DNA from 3 places in the Cytobacillus sp. BC1816 genome. Region 3 is predicted to be linked to each of the others. Evidence: riboswitches for the same ligand, from Rfam matches in the RefSeq annotation. Region 3 holds a riboswitch; each other region holds the start of a gene.
What was found. Region 3 has a riboswitch for glycine ahead of ACR42H_RS03200 (trimeric intracellular cation channel family protein). Riboswitches for the same ligand answer to the same signal wherever they lie in the genome.
Positions count from the first base shown of each region.

Region 1 (10,457 bases), 1.9 Mb from region 3:
GCATCATATGATTCAACATCCGGGAACCGAAGCTCATAGTCTGCATCATTTTCAACTGCATCCATAAATTCTTTTGTCAGGCAGACTGAAATGTTTGCCCCGGTCAGAAATTCAGAATTATGAACACTGTAAGTACCGCCAGTCTCCAATTTTTCTTCGGCATCCTTTATGATTTTATCGCTGAATCCGCCATAGCCGGGAATGCTCTTGTAATTAATAATACCCTGGTACATGGCAATTTCCTGTTCAGTAAATGGAGTGAATTTTAATTTTTCTTTTGCATATTTTTTTATTGTTTCATCATTTGTATTTTCAAGAAGGAATCGTAAAATTCTTGGGTTTTGCATTTTCGAGATGATGAATTCGATGATGTCCGGATGCCAGTCGGCCAGCATAATCATCTGAGCACCTCTGCGGGAACCTCCCTGCTCCACAAGGTGTGTAAGCTTCGCAATATCATCAAGCCAGGATACTGAACCCGATGACTTGCCGTTTACTCCTTTAGCCAGAGTGTTGCGCGGCCTTAGGGTTGAACCGTTTGTCCCAACTCCTCCGCCTCGGCTCATGATTTCCATTACCTGCTTGCGGTGTTCGGAAATTCCTTCACGGGAGTCCTGTACGAATGGCATTACGTAGCAGTTGAAGTACGTAACATCTGTGTCGGCACCCGCTCCATACAATACGCGGCCAGCCGGAATGAAATTCAAGTTTTTCAATTCCTGATAGAATTTTTCAAACCATTCTTTTCTCTTTTCTTCGGTCTTCTCAACAGATGCCAGGCCTGTTGCGTTACGCTTGGCGATTTGCTCATAGTAGATTTCAAGGGGTTTCTCGATTACATCAAGAGGCTTTGTAATAATGCCTGTTCTCGATTCTTCCGGATCATCCAGCACTCCTCTGTAATCTTCCTCTACTAATACCTTGGCTGTCTTGTTTTCCCAGTCAATATCCTGGATGAACCCTAAGCCGCGTGCCGGAAATTTTGGATCTTCCTTGATTGTGAGGACGACGAAGTCACCGTTTGTGAGTGTCACTTTCTCGGTGTCTTTGAAGGTGTAACGATCTAGCATAACTAAGCGGGAAACACCTTTGTGGGTCATTTTCATATCTGGGGTTACAGGGTGAACCTGAGGAAAAAGACGGATATCCTTGTTTAAACGATCAATGTTCAATTTCATTTTTTGTCCTAGAGCAACAGACATTGTTACAACTCCTTCTAAATTCAATTATCAATTAATGTGTAAGCATTCTGGCAGATAGGGTAAATCTATCTGTTTTAAAAGAGTACCCTAAAGTTACCATACCTCAAACCCCAAAATCAATATATAGTGTCCTAAATATTTTCGACACCACTATATATTGTGTTAAATTCAGCTAAAAGTAATTTTGTCAAACTTAAAATATACCAAAATTTAAAGAAAAACAGAGTTAATAGCCGATTTCCGACAAATAACGAAAAATTTTAACATATTTTGAAGCTTGCACTTTTACAGGGTAACAATTGGAAAAATATTCATTAAAAAAAGAGAAAAAGCGACTTTGCCGCTTTTATCTCTTATAGTTCCAGTCATCACTTTCATATCGCTCTTTTGCGATTTTTTGTACATATGCCATTTCTTCATCTGTAAGCCTGTAAGGTTCAAGTTCAATATTCAAGCCTTCTTCAAATCCCTTTTTGAAAGCTGTTTTTGCTTGATCCAGAGTAATTTTTTCAGCTGTCAGCTCATTTATGGCAACAGCTTTATTCTTAAAGGCTTTTTGCATTCTCTCTTTGACTCTGTCATTCGGATACTTGAACAAGCTGAACAGCTTGTCTTCATCCAAATCAAGCAAAATGGAACCATGCTGAAGGATTACCCCTTTTTGCCTTGTTTGTGCGCTCCCCGCCACTTTACGGCCTTCTACAACAAGTTCATACCAGCTGGGGGCATCAAAACAAACAGCAGATCTTGGATTTTTCAGAGAGTCCCTTTCATCAGCTGTCTTCGGCACTGCAAAATAAGCTTCCATCCCAAGTCCGTGAAAACCTTTTAAAATCCCTTCAGAAATAACTCTGTATGCCTCAGTTACTGTATTCGGCATATCGGGGTGGGATTCAGGTACAATCACACTGTAAGTGAGTTCATGTTCATGAAGCACGCCTCTTCCGCCTGTAGGCCTGCGGACAAATCCCAATCCATGCTGCTTCACAGCTTCCATATCTATTTCTTTTTCAACCTTTTGGAAATAACCGATTGAAAGAGTTGCCGGATTCCAGCCGTAAAAACGGATTACAGGAGGCATTTTGCCTTCACTGTTCCAGTCAAGCAATGCTTCATCCAAAGCCATATTAAAAGAAGGTGATCCCTCTTTCGAATCGATAAACCGCCAAACTTCTTTAGTCATATGTAGCCCTCATTTTCAGATTCTTTAACTAGTCATTTGCGGTTAATAGTCTACCAAAATTCCAGTGAAATTTAAAGCAAGTTGAATTTCCATAACAAATTTAACAGATTTCCTTTACTCCTATTAGGAAAGGCTTATATAATATTAGTTGGCTTACCTATGTGTGAAAGGAGAAAGACATATTGGAAACACTTTATTTCATTCTTATCATTTTGGGTGCAATCATTACCTATTCCGTGATAACCTGGTTTTATCAGCGCCGAATTGTTAAAACGCTTTCGGAAGACCAGTTCAGAGAAGGCTACAGAAAAGCCCAATTAATTGATGTACGTGAACCAAATGAATTTGAAAACGGCCATATTTTAGGTGCCCGCAATATACCGCTTTCACAAATGAAAATGCGCATGAAGGAATTGCGTCCGGACAAGCCAGTCTACTTATATTGCCAAAGCGGCATGAGAAGTGCGAGAGCTGCCCAGTTTTTGCATCGTAAAGGATACAAAGACCTTTCACACCTGCAGGGCGGATTTAAAAAATGGACAGGAAAAGTGAAAGCGAAAAAATAATAGCAATATTTGAAAAGACCCCGTTACCTTAACGGGGTCTCTTGATTGGAAAACCCTCTGCAGGTTCAATCATAATTCATTCCGAAAAACCGCTGTTTTTTCCTCATTTAGCTTGATTCTTTTCCCCGGAATCGCTGCATTACTCACGAATTTCCTTATTCCTTCACAGAGTTCAGATAATAGTCAATATACCGAAAAAAAGAGTGCCCTCTTAAGGACACCCATTTTCGTTTTATTGTTTTTGATAGCGAAGAACCGGCTTTCTTGCAGCCATTGTTTCATCCAGACGGCCAATTACTGTTGTGTGAGGTGCTTCCTGAACAATCTCAGGGTTTTCCTCAGCTTCTTTAGCTATTTGAATCATGGCGTCGACAAAAGCGTCCAGCGTTTCTTTTGATTCTGTTTCTGTCGGCTCAATCATTATGCACTCTTCCACGTTAAGCGGGAAGTAGATGGTTGGGGGATGGTAGCCAAAGTCAAGAAGGCGCTTGGCAATATCCAATGTACGCACGCCAAGTTTCTTTTGGCGCTTTCCGCTTAAAACGAATTCATGCTTGCAATGTCTGTCAAATGGCAGGTCAAAGAATGGCGCAAGCCTTCTCATCATATAGTTTGCGTTTAATACCGCATTTTCCGTAACTGCCTTCAGTCCATCTGGCCCCATAGTACGGATATAAGTATAAGCCCGGACATTGATTCCGAAGTTTCCGTAATATGGCTTTACTCGGCCGATTGATTGCGGACGGTCATAATCAAATTCATATTGGTCACCGTTCTTAACCAAAACAGGCTTCGGAAGGTAAGGAATCAGATCCTCTTTTACGCCTACTGGCCCTGATCCCGGTCCGCCGCCGCCATGCGGTCCTGTAAAGGTTTTATGCAGGTTAAGGTGAACAACGTCAAACCCCATATCTCCCGGACGTGCTTTTGAAAGTACAGCATTCAGGTTAGCTCCATCATAGTACAGCTTCCCGCCGGCGCCGTGAACAATCTCAGCCATTTCAAGAATGTTTTCTTCAAACAAACCTAAAGTATTCGGGTTAGTCAGCATAAGGGCAGCAGTGTCCTCGCCAACCACTCGTCTTAAATCCTCTAAATCCACCAGCCCATTTTCATTAGATTTAACAGTTACTGTTTCAAAGCCTGCGACTGTCGCGGATGCAGGATTTGTTCCGTGGGCAGAGTCAGGAACGACTACTTTTGTACGCTTTGTATCGCCATTCGCCTCATGATAAGCACGGATCATCATTAATCCAGTCCATTCTCCGTGTGCTCCTGCAGCTGGCTGAAGCGTAACCTCATCCATTCCCGTAATTTCAATCAGATGCTCCTGCAGATCATACATCAGTTCCAGAGCCCCTTGAACAGAGCTTTCATCCTGCAGCGGGTGCAAGTGGGCAAAACCATTGAAGCGCGCTACATTCTCATTGATTTTAGGGTTGTATTTCATTGTGCAGGAACCCAGTGGATAAAACCCTGAATCAACGCCATGATTGCGTTTGGAAAGTGCAGTATAATGACGCATGATATCAAGTTCAGACACTTCCGGCAGCTCAGGCTCTTCCTCTCGCAGGTAGCCTTCGGGAAGAAGTTCGCCCAGGTCAATTTCTGGAATATCCATTTCAGGCAGGCTATAGCCGATACGGCCTTCTGTGCTTAATTCAAAGATGAGTGGCTGATCTTCCTTATGCATGGTAATCCCCCATTTCTTTAACGAATGCATCGATTTCATCCTTCGTTCTCAATTCCGTTACAGCAACAAGCATATGATTTTTCAGGTCAGAATAATCTCTGCCCAAATCGTAGCCGCCAATAATGCCCTTTTCCAGAAGCTTTTGATTTACTTCTTTAACAGGCTTATTCAACTTGATGACAAATTCATTAAATGAAGAGCCCTCAAATGGAACTTCAAAGCCGGCAGCCTTAAATTGCTGTTTTGCATAATGGGCCTTTTGCATGTTGGCAGCAGCCATTTCCTTTACGCCCTTCTTGCCAAGAGCTGTCATCGCTACAGATGCGGCAAGTGCGTTTAGAGCCTGATTGGAACAAATATTTGAGGTTGCCTTATCGCGTCGGATATGCTGTTCACGTGCCTGAAGAGTAAGCACGAATCCGCGGCGCCCCTGATCGTCTACCGTTTGTCCGACAAGACGTCCCGGCACTTTCCTCATTAGCTTGGATGTTACGGCAAAATATCCGCAATGGGGGCCTCCGAAAGCTGTAGGAATTCCGAAAACCTGGGCATCTCCTGCTACAATGTCTGCTCCGAATTTACCCGGAGGTGTCAGTGCGCCAAGTGCAAGCGGGTTGCTTGAAACAACAAACATGGATTTATGGGCATGGATAATCTCCTCAAGCTCTTTTAAAGGCTCGACTCTGCCAAAAAAGTTAGGATACTGTACAATGACAGCTGCGATATCATCGCCTATCATTCCATTTAGAGCTTCAAGATCTGTGATGCCGTCTTTATGAGGGATTTCAATCACTTCAATATATTGGCCCTTTGCGTATGTCTTGACTACTTCTTTAGATTCAGGGTGAACCGCGCTGGAGATAAGAACTTTCTTGCGGCGTGTGCTGCCTGCGCTAAGCATGGCTGCTTCAGCAAGGGCTGTTCCGCCATCATACATAGATGAGTTGGCAACATCCATTCCTGTTAACTCACAGATCATTGTCTGGAATTCAAATATTGCCTGAAGCTCTCCCTGGGAGATTTCCGGCTGGTAAGGAGTATAGGCCGTATAAAACTCTGAACGTGATAGCACATGATCAACAATGATTGGCATGTAATGATCATAAACACCTGCACCAAGGAAAGATGTATTTGTACGAAGATCAGCATTTTTCTGAGCCATTTTAGTAAGCTCTTTCAGTAAGGCTGTCTCTGATTTTGCCGGCTTGATTTTATATTCACCCTTAAACCTTACACTTTCGGGAATATCACTGAATAGTTCTTCCACAGAACTGACGCCGATTTTTTCAAGCATTGCTTTCTGGTCAGACTCTGTCATCGGTAAATAGCGATGTTTCATCATTTTCTCCCCCCGGTTAGTTCTTTTCTCTTTTATAAAAAGGTGTTGCTGCAATCTTAGCCTTCAGTCGTTTGCCGCGGATTTCCACTTCCAATTCCGTTCCCGGCTCCGCATGCTCTTTCTTGATAAGAACAAGGCCAATATTCTTTTTTAATGTCGGAGATTGAGTGCCTGTTGTCACTTCCCCGATCAGTTCTTCCCCTTTATATACAGGATAGCCATGGCGCGGAATGCCGCGGTCAATCATTTCAATTCCAGCCAGCTTGCGCGGAACCCCATTTTCTTTTTGATTCTTAAGCACTTCTTTGCCGATAAAATCAGCTTCTTTATTGACTTTTACAGCAAAGCCGATTCCTGCCTCAAGCGGTGTGATTTCAGGTGAGAGCTCCTGGCCATAGAGTGCCAGATTGGCTTCAAAGCGAAGAGTATCCCTTGCGCCAAGCCCGCATGGGAGAACGCCTTCTTCTTTGCCTGCTTCAAGGATTTCATTCCATAACGCGACTGCATCCTTGGCGTCACAATAAACTTCAAATCCGTCTTCTCCTGTATATCCTGTTCTGGAGACTAGCGCTTTCTTTCCATTCAGATCTACATCCTGCTGGAATTTGAAAAATCCGATATCCGACAGGTTCGTGCCAGCAAGCTTTTGGAGCACTTTTTCTGCAAGCGGTCCCTGAATCGCAAGCTGTGCCATATCTTCAGAAAGGTTTTTCAATTCCACATTCCCTTCAGCATGGTCCTGTAGCCAGTTAAAGTCCTTTTCAATATTGGAAGCATTTACAACCAGCAAATAATGGTCATCCTCTATTTTATAGACAAGTAAATCATCAACAGTTCCGCCATTCTCATAACACATGGCTGTATATTGAGCACCTGAGTTCTTTAATTTGGAAATATCGTTCGTCATCATTTTTTGAAGGTATTTAAGGCTATCCGTCCCCTTTACTTCGATTTCACCCATATGGGATACATCAAAAAGTCCGGCTTTTGTACGGACTGCTTCATGTTCTTCTTTAATGCTTGAAAATTGAACAGGAAGGTCCCAGCCCCCAAAGTCAATGGTTTTTCCTCCGTAATCTTTGTACACCTCGGATAAAGGCGTGCGTTTTAACTGTGACATTTACTCGTCCCCCTTAAATCTTTTGAAGTTTGTTGCAGGAACATAAGAAAAGCGGAAGCGCCTTGCCTACCCCCGACAAGCACAAGACAAGCCTCACGAAAAGGCGTTCTTTGCCTTTTTGGGAGGATTGGCTCGTGACCTCGAGGGGGTAGGCGCTGGAGCTAGACAGTTCTTGAAGTTCAAAAATTTCTTGTTGAACATAAAAAGGACAGAGTATCCCCTCAAATATGAGAAGATCTCTGTCCTTGCACCTGAAAGTTTACCGAAATCGGCTTTCCCCTTGGGTGGCTTATTAAAAAGCACTCTCCAGAGCTGCGTCAAACAAGAGTTCTTTTGCCTGAGAGATTCACAGATTTTGCTTGCTCCTTCGGCGCTACAATTGTAGTCTCTCCCCTTGTTGTCATTCGCATTTATAAAATTTTCCAAGTTGGTCATACTTATACCAAACAGAAAAAATAAAGATTCCATTATTTCGGTTAACTAAATGTAATGTGTTAACTTTCAAAACTTTCAAAGCTATTAACATCGTACCACCTTAACGAGGTTTGGGCAATATCTTTATATAGATAAAAGGAGCTGTTTTTATGACAGTGCAAATTGGCTTTGATTCTGCCTGGCAGGATGAATTCTTAAAAAGAATTGATGACGACGGCCCATGGGGAAATTGGGAGCTTTATAAACTGGGTGTTGAGGTTGAAAACCACACGACTATTCCTGATTTTGAAGGCCTGCAGGCTCCAAAGCATCTGCCGAACCTTACTCCCCTTCCCCATCAGCTGGAAGTAGCCAAGCAGGTAGTTGAAAGCATGAACGGCAAAGCGATTCTTGCTGATGAGGTCGGTCTCGGTAAAACGATTGAAGCTGGTCTGATATTAAAGGAATATATGATCAGGGGACTCGTAAAAAAAGTCCTTATACTCGTTCCTGCTTCCCTCGTTTCACAATGGGCCATGGAGCTCAACAGCAAATTTTTCATTCCGGCTGTGGCACAGCGGAAAAGCTATGTATGGGAACAATGCGACGTAGTGGTATCATCCATTGATACAGCCAAACGCAATCCCCATCGGGACATTATCTACAGCCTTGATTATGATCTGATCATTATAGACGAAGCTCACAAGCTTAAAAATAATAAAACCAAAAACTATGAGTTTGTGCAAAACCTGAAAAAGAAATTTTGCCTTCTTTTAACAGCAACACCCATTCAGAATCGCATCAGTGAGATATTCAACCTTGTGTCTTTGCTCAAACCGGGCCATCTTGGCAATGAATCAGCTTTTTATGAGAATTATAAAAAGGACTCGCGTTCTTTAAACGATGATGCACATCTAAAAGAACTCGTAAATAAAGTAATGATCCGCAACCGCAGGGCAGATACTGGAATTGAATGGACCAAAAGACATGTGGAAACAATACCGATTGAATTTTCGCAGGCTGAGCGCGAGCTTTATGATGCTGTAACAGAGCTGCGGGGTGAAGGTGACTGGGTCAGTTCGAGCCAATTTTCAGTGATGACCCTGCAAAGAGAGGCGTGCAGCAGCAGAGAAGCTGTCTATTTCACCCTTCAGAATATGCTAAAAAAGCAGGAACAGCCCTCAATAGCTTTTCAGGAACAAATACAGTACCTTATTAAAAAAGTAGAAGCTGTCCAGCAAAATTCCAAAGCTCAAAAAGCTCTGGAATTAATACAAACCATCAATGACAAGGTCATAATCTTTACTGAATACAGAGCAACACAAATGTATCTTCAGTGGTTTTTAAAACAATACGGGATTACATCTGTGCCGTTCAGGGGAGGATTTAAAAGAGGCAAAAAGGACTGGATGAGGGAGCTTTTCCAAAAGAATGCTCAAGTCCTGATAGCAACAGAAGCAGGAGGAGAAGGGATAAACCTGCAATTCTGCAATCATATCATTAATTTTGATCTCCCCTGGAATCCAATGCGTCTCGAACAAAGGATAGGACGTATCCATCGTCTCGGCCAGGAAAAGGATGTCATGATTTATAATTTTGCCACGAAAGATACAGTCGAAGAACATGTAATGAAGCTTTTATATGAGAAAATACATCTTTTTGAAAAAGTCATAGGTGATTTGGATGATATTTTATCAAAACTTGAATTTGGAAGTATTGACGATCACCTTGTAGACATTTTCGGAAGATCAGCCTCAGAAGGTGAAATGAGAATCAAAATGGAGAACCTGACGAGCATGATTCAATTTGCTGAAGATATGAAAGAAGGTGGACTGAATGCAGCAACAGGAAATTCATAAATTCCTTGAAAGGTATTTTCACGCAAATGGATGCGAAATAATTGATAAAGGCCCGGGTTATATGACCGTACAGCTGACGATTGACTTGGATAAGGAATTAATGAATCGCCCCTTTTACTGGCATTATCTCGAAAAAACAGGCGGGGTTCCTAACCCAATGCAGCTTACACTTATTACAAACCAGCAGCTCGCCCCTGCGCATATTAAGGGGGAAGTCATTCATTTTGGGTCCCCAAGACTTCACCAGATTTTTCATTCTGCCCGAAACCTGGCAGGCTATATACGATTATATGAAAACCACCGGCTGGCACCAGGCATGCAGGTTCCCTTAAGGCCATGGCTGGGAATGAATGTCCGCGTATCTTATCAATGCGACCGAAAAAGAGATGTCTTTAAATCCATCGGCCTCCAATTAATAAATGGACAAATGGTCGAAAGCTTTCATGACAGATTGCTTGACATGAGCCTTACACCAAAGATTCCCGACTACTCTTTCACTCTGTCTCCGCTCATTATGCCGGGGAGCGGTGTGTTCAGGGTAGCTAATTTCATAAAGTCCGAAATTGAACAAGAAGAACATTTATGGGCCGAAGAAGCCCGTAAGCGCTGGCAAAAAGATCTCAGCCTTCTTGAACATTTTTATGAAGATGCAGAAGAAAAGGGGGAAAGCTATGAAAACGAGAAAGCAGCCCTTCAAGAGCAATATGAGCCAAAGATTAATATCTCTATAATAAATGGAGGCCTCTTTTATCTGACAGACAGCGCAGTATGAAATCACACAAAAAACCGGCAGACATTGCCGGTTTTTTGCATGAAATCTATTTATGTTTTTTTCTTTTTATGCCCAAATAGAAAAGATATGAAAACATGCCAAACCACCTGAATAAAAACGGCTCTTTCATGTCCTTTTTCTCTATTTTATGCCGTTTTCGCTCATCTTTGGGCTGATCTATATATTTTACTACTGTCTGTGTAAGATACTTTACATAATCGTTGGATTTCATTTGTCATACCTGCCTTTTTCTGCACATATTGCAATTAAAGCTTGCATTTTATCATTTACAAGTATGTCCAACTAGTT
Region 1 is NZ_CP195611.1:3,981,199-3,991,655, forward strand. Features, by position in the region: gene ACR42H_RS20285 (vitamin B12-dependent ribonucleotide reductase) at 1-1,202, opposite strand, end outside; gene ACR42H_RS20290 (lipoate--protein ligase family protein) at 1,549-2,385, opposite strand; gene ACR42H_RS20295 (rhodanese-like domain-containing protein) at 2,568-2,951, shown strand; gene gcvPB (aminomethyl-transferring glycine dehydrogenase subunit GcvPB) at 3,184-4,644, opposite strand; gene gcvPA (aminomethyl-transferring glycine dehydrogenase subunit GcvPA) at 4,637-5,983, opposite strand; gene gcvT (glycine cleavage system aminomethyltransferase GcvT) at 6,000-7,103, opposite strand; glycine riboswitch at 7,419-7,507, opposite strand; gene ACR42H_RS20315 (DEAD/DEAH box helicase) at 7,688-9,376, shown strand; gene ACR42H_RS20320 (YqhG family protein) at 9,354-10,148, shown strand; gene ACR42H_RS20325 (YqzE family protein) at 10,195-10,380, opposite strand.
Region 1: another riboswitch for glycine. It lies ahead of gcvT (glycine cleavage system aminomethyltransferase GcvT); the one in region 3 lies ahead of ACR42H_RS03200 (trimeric intracellular cation channel family protein).

Region 2 (10,457 bases), 160 kb from region 3:
TGAGAAAATATGGCGGAACGGGCCTGGGATTGTCCATCTCCAAGGAATTTGCCCAGCTGCTCGGCGGCATTTGCAAAGTGGAGAGTGAAGAAGGAAAAGGAAGCCGTTTTACACTGGTCATTCCGAATTTGCCAAACGGTATGCCTGAAATTGAGGCAGGAACGCTTGCTTTTGAAGAAGCTGCAGTAACCGCTGAACCTCTGGAGGAAGTGTATGAGGCAGCAGAACCCCTAGCTGCTGAAGGAAATAGTGAAGCAGAGCATCAGCATACAGGTACTGAGCTTAGAGATAAAACAGTCATTGTCGTAGATGATGATCACAGAAATATATATGCGCTGAAAAATGCATTAAATAAAGAAGGCATGAATGTCCTTACAGCAGAAAACGGGATGCAATGTCTGGATTTACTAATGGGTACAGAAAAGATTGATATTGTGCTGATGGATATTATGATGCCGGTTATGGATGGTTATGAAACCATGAAGAGGCTTCGCGGGCTGGACAGGCATCAGGATGTTCCAATCATTGCCCTTACTGCCAAGGCAATGAAAGGCGATAGGGAAAAGTGCATGGAAGCGGGTGCAACAGATTATATCAGCAAGCCATTAAAACTGGACCAGCTGCTGTCCGTTATGAGGGTGTGGCTTTCATAGAAGGAACAGGAGGAGCGCCATTTCTAATGTACGGACAGAAAGAGGAGCTTTCCCCGCAGCCATAATTTTATTCTCGAAAGTTGAGGAATGAATAGAATTGAAAAAGGAAGAATTAGAGATAGATTTACTTTTAAAGGCCATTTACGGTTTATCCGGGTATGATTTCCGGCAATATATGCGCTCTTCTATTGCAAGGAGGATCCAAAATCGCATTAGCAGGGATCGGCTGCCCAGCATAACAAGCCTCACAGAGAAGGTTATACATGAAGAAGGGTATCTGCAAAAGGTCCTGAGCGATTTTTCAATCAATGTTACCGAAATGTTCCGGGATCCTACGTTTTTTAAAGCTTTTCGAAATGAGGTAGTCCCGATGCTCAGAGAATTGCCTGAGATCAGAATTTGGCATGCAGGCTGTTCGACTGGAGAGGAAGCCTATTCCATGTCTATTTTGATGGAAGAAGAAGGTCTGGGAGAACGAACTAAAATTTATGCCACAGACATCAATGAAAAAGTGTTAGAAAAAGCAGAGAGCGGAATGATCCCTCTGCAAAAAATGCAGCTCTACACAAAGAATTACATTATGGCAGGCGGAAAAAAATCATTTTCAGAATACTACACTACAGATTGTGAAGCAGCTTATTTAAAATCATCTCTGCTTAATCGAATGGTTTTTGCGCAGCATAATCTGGTGACCGATGGTTCTTTTAATGAATTTCATGTGATTATATGCCGCAATGTCATGATATATTTTAATACTGATCTGCAAAGCCATGTTTTTAATCTTTTCAATGAAAGCCTCAGCATGGGGGGAGTTCTGGGACTTGGAAGCAAGGAAGCGCTGAGGATGGAAGTGCCTGTATTTGAAGAAATCAACCTGCAGGAAAAGATTTTCAGGAAGACTGCTCCAGCATAAGAAAAGCGGAAGCGCCTTGCCCGCAAAGGAACGAAGATCATGAACGCCACGTCCTGTGGCAACGTCAGCATGATCCGCATCATCCCAAAAGCTGCCGAAGCGTTCCTTATGGAGCTAAACAATATTTAAGGTTCAAAAATAATCACATTTTTATCTTTATATAAAAACAGAGTGCGGACCCTATTTGAGGGACTGTACTCTGTTTTTTTTGCAAAAATATTATGTATACACCCTAATCTGCCTGAACCAGAACAACACACATATCATCATCAGCGCTTGCCTGCTGCTGTTTAGTCAGAATCATATCGATTGGTTCTGCAGTTCTGGCTGCATTCCAATGGAAGGATGCGAAGCGCTGAAGGTATTCACAAGGGTTAAGATTATTCTGCTCCACTGCTTCTTCCACTCCGTCCGTAAACAGGAGCAGCTGGATGGAGTCTATATAGGGAATTGTTTCTTTTTGAATCGTAATATCTTCAAAAAAGCCTACTGCACACATATTGCTGGGTAAGCTGACCATTTCCTTCTTATCTGTTAGTGCGTATCCGGTTGGATGCCCGGCATTTACATACTCGACGGTTTTGTCTTTTTTATTAAGGACGAGGTAAATGGCTGTAAAATAATATGGAATCCGCTGATTGCGCTGATTAAGGGAATTCATCCACCGATTTAGTTCCTTCATGACGTATTCAGGATCGCTGCATGTTCTGATGGCATCCCTTAGAACAGAAGAGATAAACATGCATACAAGGGATGCTGAAATTCCGTGGCCCATCATGTCCAGCTGGATGGCAGCAAAGCGATGTTCATCGATTTGGTACCAGTAATACATGTCCCCTGCAAGTTTGTTGGCTGGGAGGTAGGAAGCTTTTAACAGTGTGTGCTTATGATAAATCGGCTCGCTCAGCATGCTGGTCTGCACCTGCATGGATAAATCCAATTCATTCTTGATTTTATTTTCCTGCTCCTTATGCCAGTCCTTTTCATACTTAAGTCTTAATGCAGCACGAATCCGGGCAAGCAGTTCCGTTTTATTTATGGGCTTCATAACATAATCAGTTCCGCCCGCATCAAGAGCTTCTGCTACCTTATTTGAATCTTCCAATGCAGTTACAAAAATCACCGGTATATCCTTTAAATGTGGAATCTGCTGAAGCCGCCGGCATGCTTCAATTCCATCCATCTCCGGCATCATAATATCCATTAAGATAATGTCTGCTTTTATATCAGCTGAGAAAGGTGAATATCCCTGAAGATGCTGAAACATATCCTTTGCAGAAGAAAACGTTAAATGGTCTTTATACCCGGCGCGTTTTAATATATGCTGAATGACAAACAAATTGGCTTGATTATCGTCCACAACTAGGATTCCCATAGACTTTTTCCCTTCCCGTGTTTTTACGATTTAAATCTTTATATAAATATCCTTAACATATACCCCGTTTTGGAAAGGGAAAAACCATAAGATTAATAGTTTTTTTGCTTTGGGCAATTCGGCAGAACGGGATAAAATAAAATGTTTATTGTAAGCGTTTTCTTTTATTATTCTTAAATAATATTATAAAGCGATATAATCACACAAGTTAATCATATTTAATATATTTATATATTTTTGTGTGTTTTTATGGTGAACATATGTATTTTCAGGATAGAATTTCTCTTGATTTCTATTCGGATAAGAGTAAAATAAAGATTAAATTTTCAGAGATTAGGAGATGTCAGGATGAAAGTCGTGAAGTTCGGAGGATCTTCTTTAGCATCCGGAAAGCAAATCGAAAAGGTTTTCAATATTGTAAATGCTGATCCAGAGCGGAAGATAATAGTCGTCTCGGCTCCTGGAAAGCGATTTTCAGCAGATAATAAGGTTACTGATTTATTAATTGCATGTGCAGAGAAACGGATTCTGGGAGAAGCAGCAGATGACTTGGCTGAAGCTGTATTGGATCGATATAGCCAAATCGCTGATGAATTAGAGCTGGGTCTGGACATTAAAGATATGATTAGGGAGGATCTTTTTACAAGGCTCTCCAGCGATACAGATCATCCTGAAGTTTTTATGGATCTAATCAAAGCGAGCGGAGAGGATAATAACGCTAAGCTTGTTGCAGCTTATTTTCAGCAGCAGGGAGTGCAAGCAAGGTATGTGAACCCGAAAGAAGCGGGATTGCTTGTAAGCCCGGAGCCTGGAAATGCACAGGTTCTTCCCGAGGCATATGAGAATCTATATTCCCTAAGGGAACAGGACGGGATTATCATTTTTCCAGGTTTCTTTGGGTATAGCAGGGATGGGCAGGTTTTCACATTTTCAAGGAGCGGATCGGATGTGACAGGTTCCATTTTGGCTGGAGCAGCCAAAGCGGACTTGTATGAAAATTTTACAGATGTGGATGCTGTTTATTCGGTAAATCCATTTATTGTGGAAAGTCCTAAAGAAATCAAAGAACTGACATACCGCGAAATGCGGGAGCTTTCCTATGCAGGTTTTACTGTCCTGCATGATGAAGCGCTAGTGCCGGCATTCAGGGCTGGAATTCCTGTGCAGATTAAAAATACGAATAATCCATCTGCTCCTGGCACGAGGGTTGTGAACGAGCGCGATAACACAAACGGACCTGTGATCGGGATTGCCAGTGATCAGGGATTCTGCAGCATATACGTCGGCAAATACTTAATGAACAGGGAAGTCGGCTTCGGGAGGAAGCTGCTGACCATTTTGGAAGAGTATGGACTCAGCTATGAGCATACACCTTCAGGAATTGATGATATCTCCATTATTCTTCGGGAAAACCAATTTACTAATGGTGTGGAGGAAGAAATTCTGAGCCGCATTCAACATGAACTTCACGCGGATGAGGTGAAAATCCAGCATAGCCTGTCGCTTATCATGGTGGTTGGTGAGGGGATGCGCCAAAACATCGGAACAATGGCCCGGGCATCCAAGGCCCTCGCTAAAGCGAAAGTAAATATGGAAATGATCAATCAGGGCTCATCTGAAGTGAGCATGATGTTTGGCGTACAGGCAGTGGATGAAAAACGCGCGGTACAGGCGCTTTACAATGAGTTCTTTGCTGCGGCAGCAGTGGTGTGATAACTGTACAATAGTAATTTTGTTTATCCGAGGGGTTATTTATACGAAAGTATAATGACTTACCTGAAAGTAAAATATGCCTATATGCAAATTAGTGCAATAAAATTCCTATTCAGCAAGCTATGGCAAATAAATCAAACGTTTGATTGAAAAAGCTTGGGGCATTAGCCTCGAGCTTTATTTTTTTGGAATGAAAACTCTTAAGATAATCAAAATAAGAAGGAAACTTTTTCAATCTGGAAGGAGAAAAGGATATGAAGAAATTACTGATATTGGGAATAATGCTGCTGCTGCCGCTGAATACGCTGGCAGCTCCAGGCAATGCAGCTGCACAGAAACCGTGTATCACACAATCAGAGGTTAAGTTTGAAAATGAATTCCGCAGGTTATGGATGAACCATGTATTATGGACAAGCAATTATATTACAAGTGCCACAACAGCCGGTGCGGAGGATCAGAAGCAGGTTCTGGCAAGGCTTTTGAAAAATCAGGAGGAAATCGGGAATTCAATAAAGCCTTATTATGGAGATGCTGCAGGAAATAAGCTTACAGAGCTGCTTAAGGAGCATATTGTTATTGCCGGAGATATTGTTGAAGCTGCCAAAAGCGGGCAAGGCGCCAAAGTGAATCAGCTGAACAAAAAATGGCATCGCAATGCAGATGAGATTGCTGCTTTTCTAAGCGGAGCCAATCCTAATTTGCAAAATGAAGATGTAAAAAAATTGCTATACACGCACCTCGAATTGGTGACAGATGATTTAACAGCGAGCCTGGTTAAGGATTGGGATGCAAGAATTGTTTCAATTGATGATGGATTGTCGCATATTATCATAATGGCAGATGCCATTTCAAAAGCAGTTGTGAAGCAATTCCCGGACAAATTCAAAGGGTGAATACAAGAGGCTTCAGCATATGCTGGAGCTTCTCTTATTTTTCCTTTGACAAAGCAGCCTGTCTCATTATAAGCTATTTAGCGTGCCAAATAAATTAATGTAAATTTTTCACATATAGAAGGAGGGGTATCCGCTATGTCTGGGGATCAAAAGAAAAAGATGGTCATTTTAATGATCAATATGTTTATTGCGATCGGAAGCTTTGGGATTATTATTCCGATTTTGCCGGCTTATTTGGAATCCATTAATCAGGGTGGAACGGCAGCTGGCTTGATGATTGCCATTTTTGCGGGTGCCCAGCTGATTTTTTCACCCATTGCAGGGAAATGGGCAGACCAATACGGCCGAAGAAAGATGATTATTTACGGATTAGCTGGTTTGACATTATCCATGCTTGTCTTTTATGCAGTGGATTCCATTTGGCTGCTTTATTTTTCACGCGTAATCGGAGGCATTGGAGCAGCATTGCTGATTCCAGCTATTTTTGCTTACATTGCGGATATTACAACTATGGAGCAGCGTGCAAAAGGGAATGGCCTTGTCTCAGCTGCGATGTCACTTGGAATTGTGGTTGGACCTGGAATTGGCGGATTTTTGGCAGACTTCGGATTGAAAATGCCTTTTCTGATTTCAGCGCTTGTATCTCTAGTGGCAGTTATTTTTTCAATTGTGCTCCTCGAAGAAAGCAGCACATTGCAGACGGTGCCGGGAGAAATGCCTGACGAGGAACCAATGGTCAAGAAGCTGGCAATGTCTGTTAAGAAGCCATATTTTATTCCGCTTGTCATCACATTGGTGATGAGTTTTGGTTTAATGGCGTATGAATCAGTGCTGGGGCTGTACCTTGATAATGAGTTTGCTGCTACTCCGCAGGAAATTGCCATTATGGTGACTTCAACGGGGGTCATTAGTGTTATTGTTCAGCTATTTGTAGTCGATCGGGTGGTTAATAAATTCGGAGAAGGAAAGGTATTGAATATCTTTTTGGCTGTTGCGGCGTCAGGCTTCCTTGTATCGCTGTTTGCAGGAAGCTATGCACTTTTCTTTGTCATTTCGCTGATCATTTTCCTGGCCACTTCCATTCTGCGTCCGGTTTTAACCACGCTTATCTCAAAAATGGCTGGCAATGAGCAGGGATTTGCGATGGGGATGAATAATGCTTATATGAGCATTGGAAACGTGCTTGGCCCAACGATTGCCGGCGTACTTTACGATGTACGGATAACCTATCCGTTTGTGCTCGGTCTCGCCCTATTGATCGTTACATTGTTTATCACGATTGCCTGGCAAAAAAAGGAGCCGAAACCGAAAGCGGCTGTATAGAAAAAGGCTTGGAGACATTGTCTTCAGGTTTTTTTTATTTGCCCTTTATCCTATGCAAATGATATGGAAAAAAAATAGTCAAATTACAATTGTGGCAATTTTGTGAAAGAAACGCAGTTCGATTGACATAGTCTAAATAATGTATTATTCTGAAAATAACAAAAATATTGAGCGAATGACGGCTGCGGGAGAGAGCATTCAGTAGCCACCGAAGGAGCAAGCTTCAAAAATACCCTTGAAGCCAATCTCTCAGGTAGACAGAACCGCAGTCGGACGCATCTCTGGAGAGCGCGCAGGAAACCTGCGACACCAAAGGGGTTAAACTCTCAGGTAAAAGGACAGAGAAGGGGGATGAAGAAGCCGCCTTTTTTCTGTCCTTTTTATATGGATGGCAGCTTCGGGAAATGCAGATGGAGGAATCTATATGAATACAAATATCAATGCAAACAGGGCGACATTGCTGATATCCTGTCCTGAGAGGCCAGGCATAATCTCCACAGTCTCCAATTTCCTGCTGGAGCATAAGGCAAATATTGTCCATTTTGACCAGCATACAACCGATCCTCTGGCAGGCATCTTCTTTATGCGGATTGAATTCGATATGAACCATTTTGATGAGTCCTTTTCAAAACTGAAAGAGGATCTGCCTGAAATGGCCAGGGAATACTCAATGGAGTGGAAGCTGAGCGGCAAAGGCGAGCGCAAGCGGATGGCCATTTTTGTCTCTAAGATGGATCACTGTCTGCTGGAGCTGTTATGGCGCTGGAAATCGAAGGAGCTTGAAGTGGATATTCCCCTGGTGATCAGCAATCATCCCGACATGAGGGAAGTGGTGGAAGGTTTCGGAATACCTTATCATCATGTTCCGATTACGCCTGACACTAAAGCTGAAGCTGAGCAAAAGTCTGTGGAGCTGCTGGATGGAAAAGTGGATTTCATTGTACTCGCAAGATATATGCAGATCCTTTCGCCCAGCTTTATATCCAAATTTCCAAACAGGATTATCAATATCCATCATAGCTTTCTGCCAGCCTTCGTGGGAGCCAATCCTTATGCACGGGCGTTTAACCGCGGAGTCAAGCTGATTGGGGCAACAGCTCATTATGTAACGAATGATTTGGATGAAGGCCCGATCATTGAGCAGGATGTCCAGCGGGTTAATCACCGCCACACTGCACAGGATCTCAAAATTGCAGGACGACATGTGGAAAGACAGGTCCTCGCCCAGGCAGTCGCCTGGCATGTGGAAAACAAAGTCATTGTGCATGGAAATAAGACGATTGTTTTTTAGGTGACAGACAGACACCATACTCTGTCAAAAAAATAGATCCAGCATCAAGGAGATTACAGACATCATGAGAGAAGGTGAACAGAAATGAAAAAGAAGAAATTATCAATGCTTGAAATGATTAAGGCAAATAAAGAAGAACTTTTAAAAGATAGCCAGGAGCTTGAAAAAATCGAAAAGAAAATAGACGATAAATATGCAAAAGCACAGTAAGAATGTACACCCGGCCTGGGAATAAAACAGGCCGGGTGTTTTTTTATGAAGCTGAGTTAAAAAGTGAAAATGGCGCGAGACGTATTAAGGATAAATGCCTGCGGGAAAAGCAGGAAATGAACGAAGGGAGCTAATGAGGATGAAGGGCATTGGAGGAGAGGCAAGAAGATGTGTAGGGAACTAATAAGGATGAATAGTGCCATTGAGAAGAGGCAAGGGGGAGTGAAGGGAACTAATAGGGATGAATAGTGCCTTTGAGGGGAGGCAAGAGGATTGAAGGGAACCAATAAGGATGAAATAGTGTGCCCGGAAGAAGAGGAAAAGGGGACGAAGGAAACTAATCCTTCTTGATCGAAAGAATTAAAAACGCCCAGGGAGTCCCTGGGCGCCAACTTCTTATTTTTGTCTAAAGAAATCTGTGAAAGCATGATACATTTCCATTCCCTGATAAAAGAACAGACTGGAAGCTGTTAATGAAAATAAGCCAATCATTAAGAATCGAATCCACATTATTCGTTTCCTCCTTTAATTGTTTTGTTGGACAATTAAGGAGTGTGGATTACATAATTCGCCTCGTAGAAGATGGGGGTATAAAATATCTTTTTTCTGCGGGCGATGATGTGCAGGGCACTGTATACAAAAAGAATAATGGTTAGGTTTGTGATGGCTAAAGAAAGCAAACCCTGTGTGAAGATATATTTTTTAGGGTCATCTTTTAATAGAAAGCTCTCGTTAAAATCCGAAACCGTTACTGCTTTGCTTTGGTCCATAGGAATATCATTAAAATGGACACCAGGGTATTGGGTGATGAGGAAGGATAAAAATACAGACAGCATTAAAAGTGGCAGTAACTTCATTTTTTTCATTCCCTCACCCCTTTTCAAGATTATAACTATCATCATAAACACTATTTATAGATTAGTAAACTAAAAGATTTTGACAGGATTCGTTAATCTTCTATGTATATATTGTAAAAATAGCTGGGACAAATGATACAGGGGCACAAAGGCATTTTGGCTGCAAGTCTGGATTATAGGTTGAATGAACAACCAAATCCTTACAAAGTCCTGATGAAATAGGCAGAGGTATTGTCATTCTCCTTTACATATCTTCATATTGCTTTAAAAATAGCCTCTTATAATCAACTGTGAATCCAGATTGAGTTAAGAGGTGAAGAAAAATGGGACATGAGAGATCGATTGATGATTTAATCAGGAAGTTTAATGAAGAGAACTTGAAGAGGGATATTGACCGCCGGAGCTTTCTATCTGGTGCAGGAAAAATAGCCGGTTTTTCGCTTGCACTGGCTTTGGCGCAGTCATTAGGGGCAGGTAATCTAACAGTTGATGCTGCTCCTAAGTTCAGCAAATATCCTTTTACCCTCGGTGTGGCATCAGGAGATCCGCTTTCGGACAGTGTGGTTTTATGGACAAGGCTTGCACCAGATCCGCTTAATGGAGGCGGGATGCCTCATCATGCGGTGCCAGTCAAATGGGAGCTTGCTGCAGATGAATACTTCCGCACAGTTGTTAAGCGCGGGACAGAAATGGCAGTGCCGGATTTGGCGCATTCCGTGCATGTGGAGGCAGAAGGCTTAATGCCGGACACTGTCTATTATTATCGTTTTAAAAGCGGCAATGAATTAAGCCCAATCGGCAAAACAAAGACGCTTCCGGCTGCGGGTGCCAAAGTTTCAGGGCTATCATTTGCATTTGCTTCATGCCAGCAGTATGAACATGGATTTTTTACAGCCTATCAGCATATGGCAAAGGAAAATCTGGATTTTGTTATTCACCTTGGCGACTACATATATGAATATGGACCAAATGAATATATTTCACCAACAGGAAACGTCCGCCATCATAACGGGCCGGAAATTATCTCTATCGAAGATTATCGGAATCGCTATGCCCAGTACAAAACGGATCCGCATCTGAGAGAAGCGCATGCCGCTTTCCCTTGGGTAGTAACATGGGATGATCATGAAGTGGAAAATAACTATGCAGCAGGGATTCCAGAGAAAGGCCAGTCAGCTGAAGAGTTCATTAAACGCCGTGCTGCTGCTTATCAGGCTTACTATGAGCAC
Region 2 is NZ_CP195611.1:418,241-428,697, forward strand. Features, by position in the region: gene ACR42H_RS02160 (response regulator) at 1-653, shown strand, start outside; gene ACR42H_RS02165 (CheR family methyltransferase) at 751-1,566, shown strand; gene ACR42H_RS02170 (SpoIIE family protein phosphatase) at 1,799-2,941, opposite strand; gene ACR42H_RS02175 (aspartate kinase) at 3,290-4,654, shown strand; gene ACR42H_RS02180 (glycosyltransferase) at 4,909-5,547, shown strand; gene ACR42H_RS02185 (MFS transporter) at 5,683-6,870, shown strand; glycine riboswitch at 7,046-7,146, shown strand; gene purU (formyltetrahydrofolate deformylase) at 7,295-8,161, shown strand; gene ACR42H_RS02195 (FbpB family small basic protein) at 8,246-8,371, shown strand; gene ACR42H_RS02200 (hypothetical protein) at 8,917-9,237, opposite strand; gene ACR42H_RS02205 (alkaline phosphatase D family protein) at 9,552-10,457, shown strand, end outside.
Region 2: another riboswitch for glycine. It lies ahead of purU (formyltetrahydrofolate deformylase); the one in region 3 lies ahead of ACR42H_RS03200 (trimeric intracellular cation channel family protein).

Region 3 (10,457 bases):
ATAATCTCAAGCATCATCCCAGGTGTTGCCTGCTTTAAGCCGTCAAAAATAAAGAGCATCAGGGCCATGATCGCAAAGCCAAAACCGTTTGCTTTCTGCAGTACCTGCTTTTCAAGAAAGCCAAGACTTGTGGCAATAACCCCGAACAAGAGGCAAAGTACAAATGGACTGACACTCGCAACTGGAGCCAGCAGTGTCGATGTCAGATAAGCAAGGTAGGATACTGTTGCCAATCTTAAAAATTTAAAGAAATCTGTATTATATTTCTCCGGCATATTTCTAAAAAGCTTAAGCTCAGGTTTTGGAGCTGCTGCTGCTGCCGTCTCTTCAGCTGCCTGTCCCTGTGCCTTATAAGCAAGCTGTCCGCTCCGGTACTGCTGTAAAAGCCGCTTTCCTTCTTTTTTCAGGACAATCGATGTGAGCGGATATCCCGCAAACCCCTGCATAACATAAATCACGATTGCAAAGACAGATAAAGAAGCCAGACCCGCTTCTTTTGCTCCTTCCGACATGATCAGGGCAGATACTACCCCTCCAACCAATGGAGGAATGGCGACAACTACCGTTTTGAATCCAAAGATAAAGGTACCGATTCCAAGTAATATCGCGATAATTCCCAAAATCCCTGACAAAGCAATCACAATCGTCTTCCACTGATTTTTCAATTCCTGGATTGATAGCAATGTTCCCATATTGGTAATCAATAAGTACATCATCATCGTAGCCACAACCGGCGGAACTCCTGCCAATGCTACGATGTCCTGCGGAAAAAATGTCCAATAGCCGGCAAGGAACAGTACGGCACAGACGAAAATGGACGGCACCCATGCCTTTGTGCGAACCGCAACCAAATCTCCAATGAATAAAATAAGCAAAAGAATTACTAACGCTAACAGCTGTGACATAAACCCTTCCCCCTCTAGTTGAATACCTATTCATTCGTGTTGCGAAGAACATATATTGTTAGAATAATAATACAATTATACTTTTCAGTCAATTTAAATTATTAAAAATTTTATGTAAGCGATGTCGTTCCAGTTTTTGTTTGGAGCTTGTCTCTTTATTTAGTTTGGTAATATAATATTATTATTTTAAAAGTCTATTAGAGCTGGAGAAAAAAAACTCGTCAGTTTGACGAGTTTCCTGGATTAGAATTTAATTAATACATCCCTAATGTTACTCCATTCATATATAAGAAGATTCAATTCAGCACCTGCAATAGTAATCTTTTCAGTTTTATATAAGACTGCACCATAATACTCATAGAAATGACGGGTTTTATTATCTTCCAGTACCTCAACAAAAATTCTATTGAAGCCAAGTTCTTCAAATTGCAGAAAAACCTTCCTTAATAGGCTCTTGCCAACTCCCTTACCTTGATATTCCTCCAGGAGGTAAATGGCAGTTAAGTCACCAGATTCCGGAACATGATTACTGCCTCTCTTGCCGCAATCAGCAAATCCGATGATTTCTCCATCGCTATTTTCCGCGACAAACACATAATTTCCCTCTTTTGTAATATTCCCATTCCATAAATCCGTACGCCTTTCATAAGATAAGTTACTTAAAAATGAATCAGGAATAATATTTTTATAGGTTGTTCTCCAGCTATCAACATGTACTTTCGCAATACCCTTTGAATCAGCTAAAACCGCTTTTCTAATGTTCATGAGCTTCACCTCTGAAAAAGGATAACGTTTATATTCCATAGAAACACAAATAATCCCTTTCCTGATTCAGGAAAAAATTCCAAACAAAAAAAGGAGCAGCAGCTGCTCCTTTCCAGATATTAGTTTCTAGGATCAACATAATCCGGATAATCGGTAATGATGGCGTCAACTTCCATTTTGAACAGGAAGTCGGCGGCTTCCTGGCTGCGCACTGTCCATGATCCAATTTGCATGCCAAGAGAGTGAACCTGATTTACTAATTCTTCGGTGACAATTCCATAGCTTGGATTAAACCAATCTGCATAAGCTGAAAATTCCTGTAAAGCTTCCGCTGTAGTATCCGCACGATTAGATGTCAGAACACCAATCGGAACTTTAGGCAGAAGCTGATCCATTGTTTTCATGGATTCAAAGTTAAAAGATTGGATAATGATTTTTTCATTTTGCGGTTTATCAAGATTTCGTTCTTTTAATTTATCCGCCACTTGTTCTTCAATGCCAGGGTAAAGCTCTGGAGCCTTCAATTCTATTAATATTCCAACCTTACCATGGTAGCGATCCAGAATCTCTTCAAATGTCGGAATTGGTTCCCCCGCAAATTGTTCCCCTTTCCAGCTGCCGGCATCGAGACTTCTTAAATAGTCAAACGTTAAATCCCCTACTTTTCCGGTTCCATCTGTTGTACGATCCACAGATGTATCGTGGATTACCACTAATTCGCCATCTTTGCTCCTTTGAACATCAATTTCGATATAATCAGCTTTCATGTCTACAGCCAGATCAAAGCCGGCTATCGTATTCTCCGGTGCATACCCTGTTGCACCTCGATGCGCTATATTATCCACTTGTTTCCTTTCTCCTATTGTCGGTTCTTCTGCGAACGCCTGGCTGATTGGGCTAAACAGCAGTGACAAAGCCACCCCTGTACCAATTAATAGTTTTTTGTTCATTCTCTCCATCTCCTATCTAAATATGTATTCAAACATATTTTAGATAAGGAATATTGAAATGGTGTGTGATTATTCTTATGGGTAAATAAAGATCATGTTAACAAAAATCGGCCATTTTCCTTACGATTTTTTACAAAACGGTTATTTGAAAATGAATAAAATTACCCTTTCACACCTTTCAGCGGGGAAAATTCCCCGCTGGTAAATGTTTTAATCCAAAGCCTTTATTGTCATCTCCGCCGTCTTTGCAATCAGGGCATTATCGTATTTGGCATCCTTTGAATCCCGGCTGGAAAGGATCGTCATGATAATCGGCTCCCTGTTTGGAGGCCAGACAATTGCAATGTCATTCCGGGTGCCAAAACCTGCAGCACCGCTCTTATCAGCCACCTCCCAGCCGCTTGGCACACCAGCACGAATTAATGGATCCCCAGTAACGTTCCCCCGCATCCAATCGGTTAAAAGGTTCCGCTTTTCTTCAGACAGAAAATCGCCAATCAAAACTTTTTGAAGACTTGCTGCTAGTGCTTTAGGTGTACTTGTATCCCGGACGTCCCCTGGCTCTGCCTCATTTAAATCTGTCTCGAAGCGCTCAGGCTTTGTGACAGTATCCCCCATTTCTTTCAAAGCTGCTTCGAATCCATCGGGGCCACCTAATTCCTCTAAAATTAAGTTGCCTGCGGTATTGTCGCTAAACCGGATTGCCGCTTCACAGAGTTCCCTTAAAGTCATGCCAGTCTTTACATGCTTTTCTGTAACCGGAGAATATGTAACCAGGTCTTCACTTGTGTATGTAATGATTTCATCCATTTCCTCCAGTGATCTTCTCTCCAGCAATATTGCAGCTGCCAACGGCTTGAATGTAGATGCGTAAGCAAATCTCTCATTAGACCTGTAAGCAATAGTCCTTTTCGTTCCTGTGTCATATGCATAAACGCCAAGCCGTGCGTCAAACTCCTTCTCCAGCTTTTTGAATTTTTGGTTGGTATTTACAGAAGTTTTTTTGGAGTTTTCTGCCGCACTGGCCTCTGATGGATGATTGCCATTTGCACATCCAGTCAGGGCAAGAAGCAGAACCAAACTGAATAACCGGACTGCTTTTAACATATTCCTACTAGTAATAGATTGATATCGTTTCCTCAATTTTATTACCTCTTTTCTTATTAATTTTGAACTTATATTTCACCATGTAGACTACAAGTGTAATACAATACTACATTTGTAGTCATCGTTTGTCAACCGCTGATAAAAACCCCTGATATTATGGTATTTCACAAGATCCCCCTGATTTGATAAAGTAAAAATAGGATGCTAGAATGGTTGGTATTCATTTTGTCTAAGGGATTAAAACTAGATGTCAAATATTGCGAGGAAGGTCTGAGGATGATCACAAGCTCACAGTCTTTACCTGTTTTTTTGGAATGTCTGCTGGTGTCTTCTTTTACAATCGGAGTCATTCTTCTGTTAAAAAACATTTTAAAAAAACATTTAACAGCACAAGCCCACTATAATCTTTGGTTTCTATTATTGCTTGCTTTACCACTGCCTCTTATTCCAATACAACTCATGACTTTTTCCGATTCATTTTCCTTTTGGAATATCAAGAGCAGCGTCCAACCTCAAACTGCACCAGCTGCGGAGAGTCCTTTAAGGCAAAATAATTGGATGGAAGACATAGCCGTTTCGGTGGAACGCTACGACTTAACATTATTAAATCATGTTCTATTCTATATCTGGATTTCGGTGGTGGCTGTTTTAGCTGTATTTACGCTGATCGCAAGGCTTAAAATCAGTAAAATAAAGAAACATACAAACAGCCTGAGAAATAGCAGGCTTTTATCATTATTCGAACACTGCAAACACAAACTGAAGATTTCCAGAAGTATTATTGTTGGAGAGTCCTCTCTCGTTAAAACCCCAATGACGTTTGGATTTTTTAAGACTTATGTGGTGCTTCCCCGCCATTTTGACAAGTGGCTTTCTGAAAAGGATATAGAATATATCTTTTTGCATGAACTGAACCACTATAAAAATAAAGATGCTGCAGTCAATTATTTAATCGTGATTTTTCAAATACTATATTGGTTTAATCCTCTAGTTTGGCTAGCTTTTAAGAGAATGAGGCTGGATCGGGAAATTGCCTGTGATGCGGCGGTTTTAAATTCTTTGGATGAGCAGGATTTTATGGAGTATGGAAACAGCATTATTCATTTTGCCCATAAAGCCTCAAGGGCAGTGACAGTCGATTTGGCAGACCATTTAAACGGGTCAAAGAAACAGATCAAAAGGAGAATCGAAAAAATTGCCTGTTTTAAGTCGGAATCAAAACTGCTGAGATGGAAAAGTGCGGCTATACTCATTTTTGCGGGGATATTTATTGCAGGCCAGGCTCCATTTATCTCTGTAATGGCTCATGAAAATAGCAGCTATAAATTTAAGGATGATAACATTATTTATGAGGATTTAGGTAATTATTTTGCAGGATATGATGGAAGCTTTGTATTGTATGATAAAGAAGCAGACCACTATCTTATTCATAATAAAAAACAAAGCACATTAAGGGTTTCACCAAATTCTACTTATAAAGTTTATAGTGCGCTTCTTGGTTTAGAGTCAGGCATCATAACGGATGAAAACTCCTTGGCCAAATGGAACGGACTTAAATATCCTATTGATTCCTGGAATGCGGATCAGGATTTAACTTCGGCAATGAAAAATTCCGTTACATGGTATTTTCAGACGTTAGACCGGCAAGTGCAGTCCGGTACGATTCAAACTTTTCTGGACACAATCAGGTACGGGAATCGCGATCTATCTGGTGGAATAGACGAATATTGGCTGGAATCTTCCCTTAAAATTTCTCCAGTGGAACAAGTTCAGCTGCTTAAAAAATTTTATGCCAACGAATTTGGTTTTAAAGAAAAGAATATCCAAACGGTGAAAGATTCCATTAAACTAGAAGGAAAAGAAGGGTCCCTCCTTTCAGGAAAAACAGGTACAGGCACTGTAAATGGAAAAACCATCAATGGATGGTTCATCGGGTATGTTGAGTTAGGGCAGGACACATATTTTTTTGCAACGAATATACAGAATGAAGATAACTCCAATGGAAGTAAAGCAGCTGAAATTACATTATCCATTTTGAAGAAAAAAGGTATTTATTAATTCGTTCATCTCATTAAAGAAGGAGGGCGGTAATATGACTGATAGGATTCCCAGCATTTCAGAATCCGAGTGGGAAGTCATGACAGTCCTTTGGCACGGCGCACCCAAAACAGCTAATGAAGTCATTCTATCCTTACAAGAGTGCACAGACTGGAAGCCCAAAACAATCCGAACTCTTCTGGACAGGCTTGTCCAGAAGAATGTAGTGGGCGTAAATAAAAACCAGAGAATCTATACCTTTTTCCCGTTATATTCACAGAATGAATGCCAGCAGGCAGAAGCTCAATCCTTTATCAAGCGAATCTATGGCGGAACGGTGAAATCCATGCTAGTCCAATTCATCCAGGAAGACTCCCTGTCTGATGAAGAAATTAACGAACTGCGGACGATTTTGGCAAAGAAACAAAAGAAGGATGAATAACCTTCATGCTAGACCCTCTTTAATTGCAGGGGTTTTAGCGCCACTTCTTTGACGCACCCAAAAACAGCGACAGCCCCTGCTTCATTTCCGCTTTAATAAAATGGGCCCACCAATCCCTACAAGCAGAATGATGCACGCCATAGCACAAGGATTTCATGTCCACTTAGACACTTAATGGACTGTCCAAGCCTTTGCACTATACTTTATAATTATAAAAACAAATACTAGCGAATGACTGCTGCGGGAGAGAACGTATTGTACGTCACCGAAGGGGCAAATCTATAGGAAAGATGAATCTCTCAGGTAAGAAGACTGCAGCCGGACGCTTCTCTGGAGAACGTATCCCGCACCCACGGGGCAGGCCTTCTAATATAGAATAGGTAAACCTCTAAAGGTACAAGGACAGAGATACTTGATTAGGGGGATTGTATGGTTTGGGATGTATTGAACGTAATTGGAACCATTGCATTTGCAATGAGTGGGGCAGTCGTTGCACTGGAAGTAAAATACGACATTATGGGCGCCTATGTTTTAGGATTAATTACAGCATTTGGCGGCGGGGCTATTAGGAACCTTTTGACCGGCATTCCGATCATAGAATTATGGCAGCAAACGACTCTTTTTATCGTTGCCCTTATTACCATCAGTATTGTCATCCTATTGCCAAGCAGCGCAGTTCAGCTTTTGACGAAATGGAGTATTTTTGACTCAATCGGCTTGTCAGCTTTTGCCGTTCAGGGAGCTATGTATGCACAATCAATTGATTTACCCTTATTTGCTGTTACGTTCTCAGCTGCCATAACAGGTGCCGGCGGAGGTATGATCCGCGATGTGCTGGCTCAGCGAAAGCCCATTGTTTTACGTGATGAAGTATATCTTTTATGGGCCATCTTTGCCGGGTTTATCATAGGCCTGGATTGGTTATCAAAGTCTTACCATTTTTATATTCTTTTTACTGTTACTTTAATTCTGCGAGGAATATCGCATCATTACAGCTGGAGATTGCCTATCAAATCTATTCAAAAACAATAAGAAGTTACAAGCAGAATTTCTTCAAACATAAAAAGCTCACATCAGCGTGAGCTTTTGTTTTCTTTCACATTGATATAATTGCAAACAACATATCCCACTGATTTTGCGGCAACTAACAACGAACCTTCATCTATATCAAATTTAGGGTGATGATTGAAGTAAGGTTCTTCTGTTCCCTTTGGCGTGCATCCAATATAAAAATAACAGCCAGGGACCTTCTCCAAATAATACGCAAAATCATCCGATGGTGTCATTTTAGGAAATTCCTTGATCTCGATAATGTCTTTATCCCCGGCCGCTGAAAGCGTATCTGCGACAAACCCTGTCAATTCAGGATCATTATACAGCGGCGGATAGTCGGGTTCATACTTTAGCTCACAGCTTACCCCAAATAACTCCTCAAGACCATTTACAATGCGGTGAATTTCTCTATTCATCACATCCTTTGTTTCATCATTGGAATAGCGTACATCCCCCTCAATTTCGATATGATCCTTGATCACATTAAAACTCCCTTTACCGTCAAATGAACCAATTGTCACTACACCGGCATGAAACGGATCCACTCTGCGGCTCACAACTGTTTGGATAGCTGTTACAAAATAAGCTCCTGCAACAATAGCATCGTTGGCCTTATGCGGAGAAGAACCGTGTCCGCCGCTTGCCTGTACTCTCAGTTTAAAATAAGCGCGGCCATTAAAGGAATATCCGCTGTGATAGCCAACAGTTCCAGCAGGGGCGATCGGCAAAACATGTATGCCAAAAATTGCATGGACATCATCGAGAAATCCTTCCTCAACGATGCTTTTTGCTCCGCCTGGAGGCTCTTCTTCCGCATGCTGATGGATTATTTTCACGGTTCCATGGATCTTATCTTTTAATAGGATCAAACAGTCAGCCAAAACCAAAAGGTATGCTGTATGTGCATCATGGCCGCAAGCATGCATGATACCTTCCTCTTTTGATTTAAACGGAACATCCAGTTCTTCTTTAATAGGAAGCGCATCAAAATCAGCCCGAAGTGCCACGGTCTTTCCCGGCTTTCCGCCTTCAATAGTGACAACAATGCCATATCCATTCCCTGCATTTGTTATAAGATCAACATCTTTCCCTCTGTAAAAATCAGCTATATAGGCTGCCGTTTTTTCCTCTTTAAATGAAAGCTCAGGATTCTGATGTAAATAACGGCGTATCTTAATCATCTCTTCTTCTCGTTCTTCAAGCATTTTCATTAATTCTTCAATCATTAAAATCATCTCCTATCCTACTTTGACCAGAATAGAACCTCACTAAACACAACAGTTTTTTGAGAAACTATTTATATCATACGTATACAGCTGACATTCTAAAACGACCGGGACAAGAAGGCTGCCAGGCATTTTAGAACGTGTGCACCATTGTCTTTATTAAAAAAGAAGGAGAGCACTTCAGCGCTCTCCTTATCCATTATTCTCGGTTTTATCGGCTTTTAACTGTTCACTATTTTTTTAGGATATTCTTCGCCATCTCCGTATCCTTCTTTTTCAATACTTTTCATTCTAAGAGGAGCGTAAAATAATACAGCAATTAGAACCAATCCAAGATAACCTATCAGCGGGTAGAAGTAGCTAACAAGATCAGTAAAACCTATGAAGCTTGCTGCAAATGCTACAATCATGGTTCCCGCGAATAACCTTTTAAAATGTGCGGTATCAACCTTGGAAAATCGGGCCACAAAAGAGAAAAACATGCTTATAGCTGTATTGAAGATCATTGCAAAGAGGACAACCGACATGATCGTACCTAATGCAGGTGAAATATTATTAACAATGGCCAGCATTGGCATATCCATACTGCCAACACTTTCAATCTTAGAGAAAATAGCCAGATGGCTAAGCAGAATAAGAACACCGAGCCCAAAACCTCCAACTAATCCACCTAACGCGGCAGTTTTACGTTTATTTTCAGCTCCACCCATCACAATGGCCATTGAAGCACCTACTGCCGTGTTAAAGGACACATAATTGATGGCAGAAATAAACCAGTTTGGCAGAGTTGTCGGAGTTTCCTTGGCTACATCATTCAAAGCAAGGAATGATCCATCAGCATTTATAAAACTATAGATAGATGTGATGATGACAAACAGGATTAGAAATGGGGTAATCCCACCGATGATAGCAACAACACGGTCAACCTTTAACATTCCCGTTAATAGAACAAGAATCGTCATCACACTTGTCCCAATTATGACAGGCAATCCAAATTGCTGATTTAAGTTTGACCCTGCACCTGCTATCATGACAACACCTACACCAAACAAAGTAAAAATAAGGATATAATCAATAATGAACCCTAGATATCGGCCACTTATCTTATAAATCACATGCTTATGTGAGGAAGTTTTCATGCTGCTCCCTAACCACACCAATATCATGCCGACATAAGCAAATAAAGCGCTTGCAACAATAGCAGCAAAAATACCCATAATGCCAAAACTGGTAAAATACTGAAGAACTTCCTGCCCCGATGCAAATCCAGCACCCACAATTACACCAATAAAAGCGCTTCCAATTTTTAAAATGTCTTTCATATAGTTCCTCCCTGAAGTTGTCTACTATGCTTAGTATATCAATTTAAGAACGAAGTCGATTTGTGAAAATATTAAAAAATCTAACAATTCAATTGTTAAACTCCCCAAATCATTTTCCAGATTTATACTAAAATTTTGACGCAACCTGGTTAGAAACTTCTTTCTATTAAGAGGTAAAAACTGAAGTTCCTCTTTTGCTGGCAAATAAAAAGCGTTAACCGCCTCTGGTCAACACTTTCTATAACTCCTTAATTTAATGATATCCTGGTACTCTATAGCCTATCGCACTGGGGAGGCTTCTTTTCTCCCTCTGCAAAATCGCAGCCATCTGCAACTGATTCCAGCCCGTAGTCTGGATTGCTAATCTCAATTAAATCTTCGTTTTGACCGTTGTTTTGCGTATTCTCAAGTTTTTCTTTATTATCTCTCATGACTTTCCTCCAAAGTTTTATTTAACAGTTTTCTCTAATAGGAATAATGTTATTCGTTTCGTGCGGAATCCATAGGGCCAGCTTATTCTCATCGCTGAACTTCAGCGCCTGATTCCTGCAGAAAGTCACCGTATAGAGAAGAATTAACAAACCAGCCATCTGTTGTAAAAAAAAACAGTTTGCTTTTTTTCAGTCAGTCACCTAGCTTTAAACAAATTG
Region 3 is NZ_CP195611.1:580,943-591,399, reverse strand. Features, by position in the region: gene ACR42H_RS03230 (hypothetical protein) at 1-905, opposite strand, end outside; gene ACR42H_RS03225 (N-acetyltransferase family protein) at 1,149-1,670, opposite strand; gene ACR42H_RS03220 (glycerophosphodiester phosphodiesterase) at 1,790-2,620, opposite strand; gene bla (class A beta-lactamase) at 2,831-3,727, opposite strand; gene ACR42H_RS03210 (BlaR1 family beta-lactam sensor/signal transducer) at 4,004-5,785, shown strand; gene blaI (penicillinase repressor BlaI) at 5,820-6,206, shown strand; glycine riboswitch at 6,438-6,531, shown strand; gene ACR42H_RS03200 (trimeric intracellular cation channel family protein) at 6,636-7,238, shown strand; gene ACR42H_RS03195 (amidohydrolase) at 7,280-8,485, opposite strand; gene ACR42H_RS03190 (YkvI family membrane protein) at 8,707-9,807, opposite strand; gene ACR42H_RS03185 (hypothetical protein) at 10,080-10,238, opposite strand; gene ACR42H_RS03180 (hypothetical protein) at 10,260-10,397, opposite strand.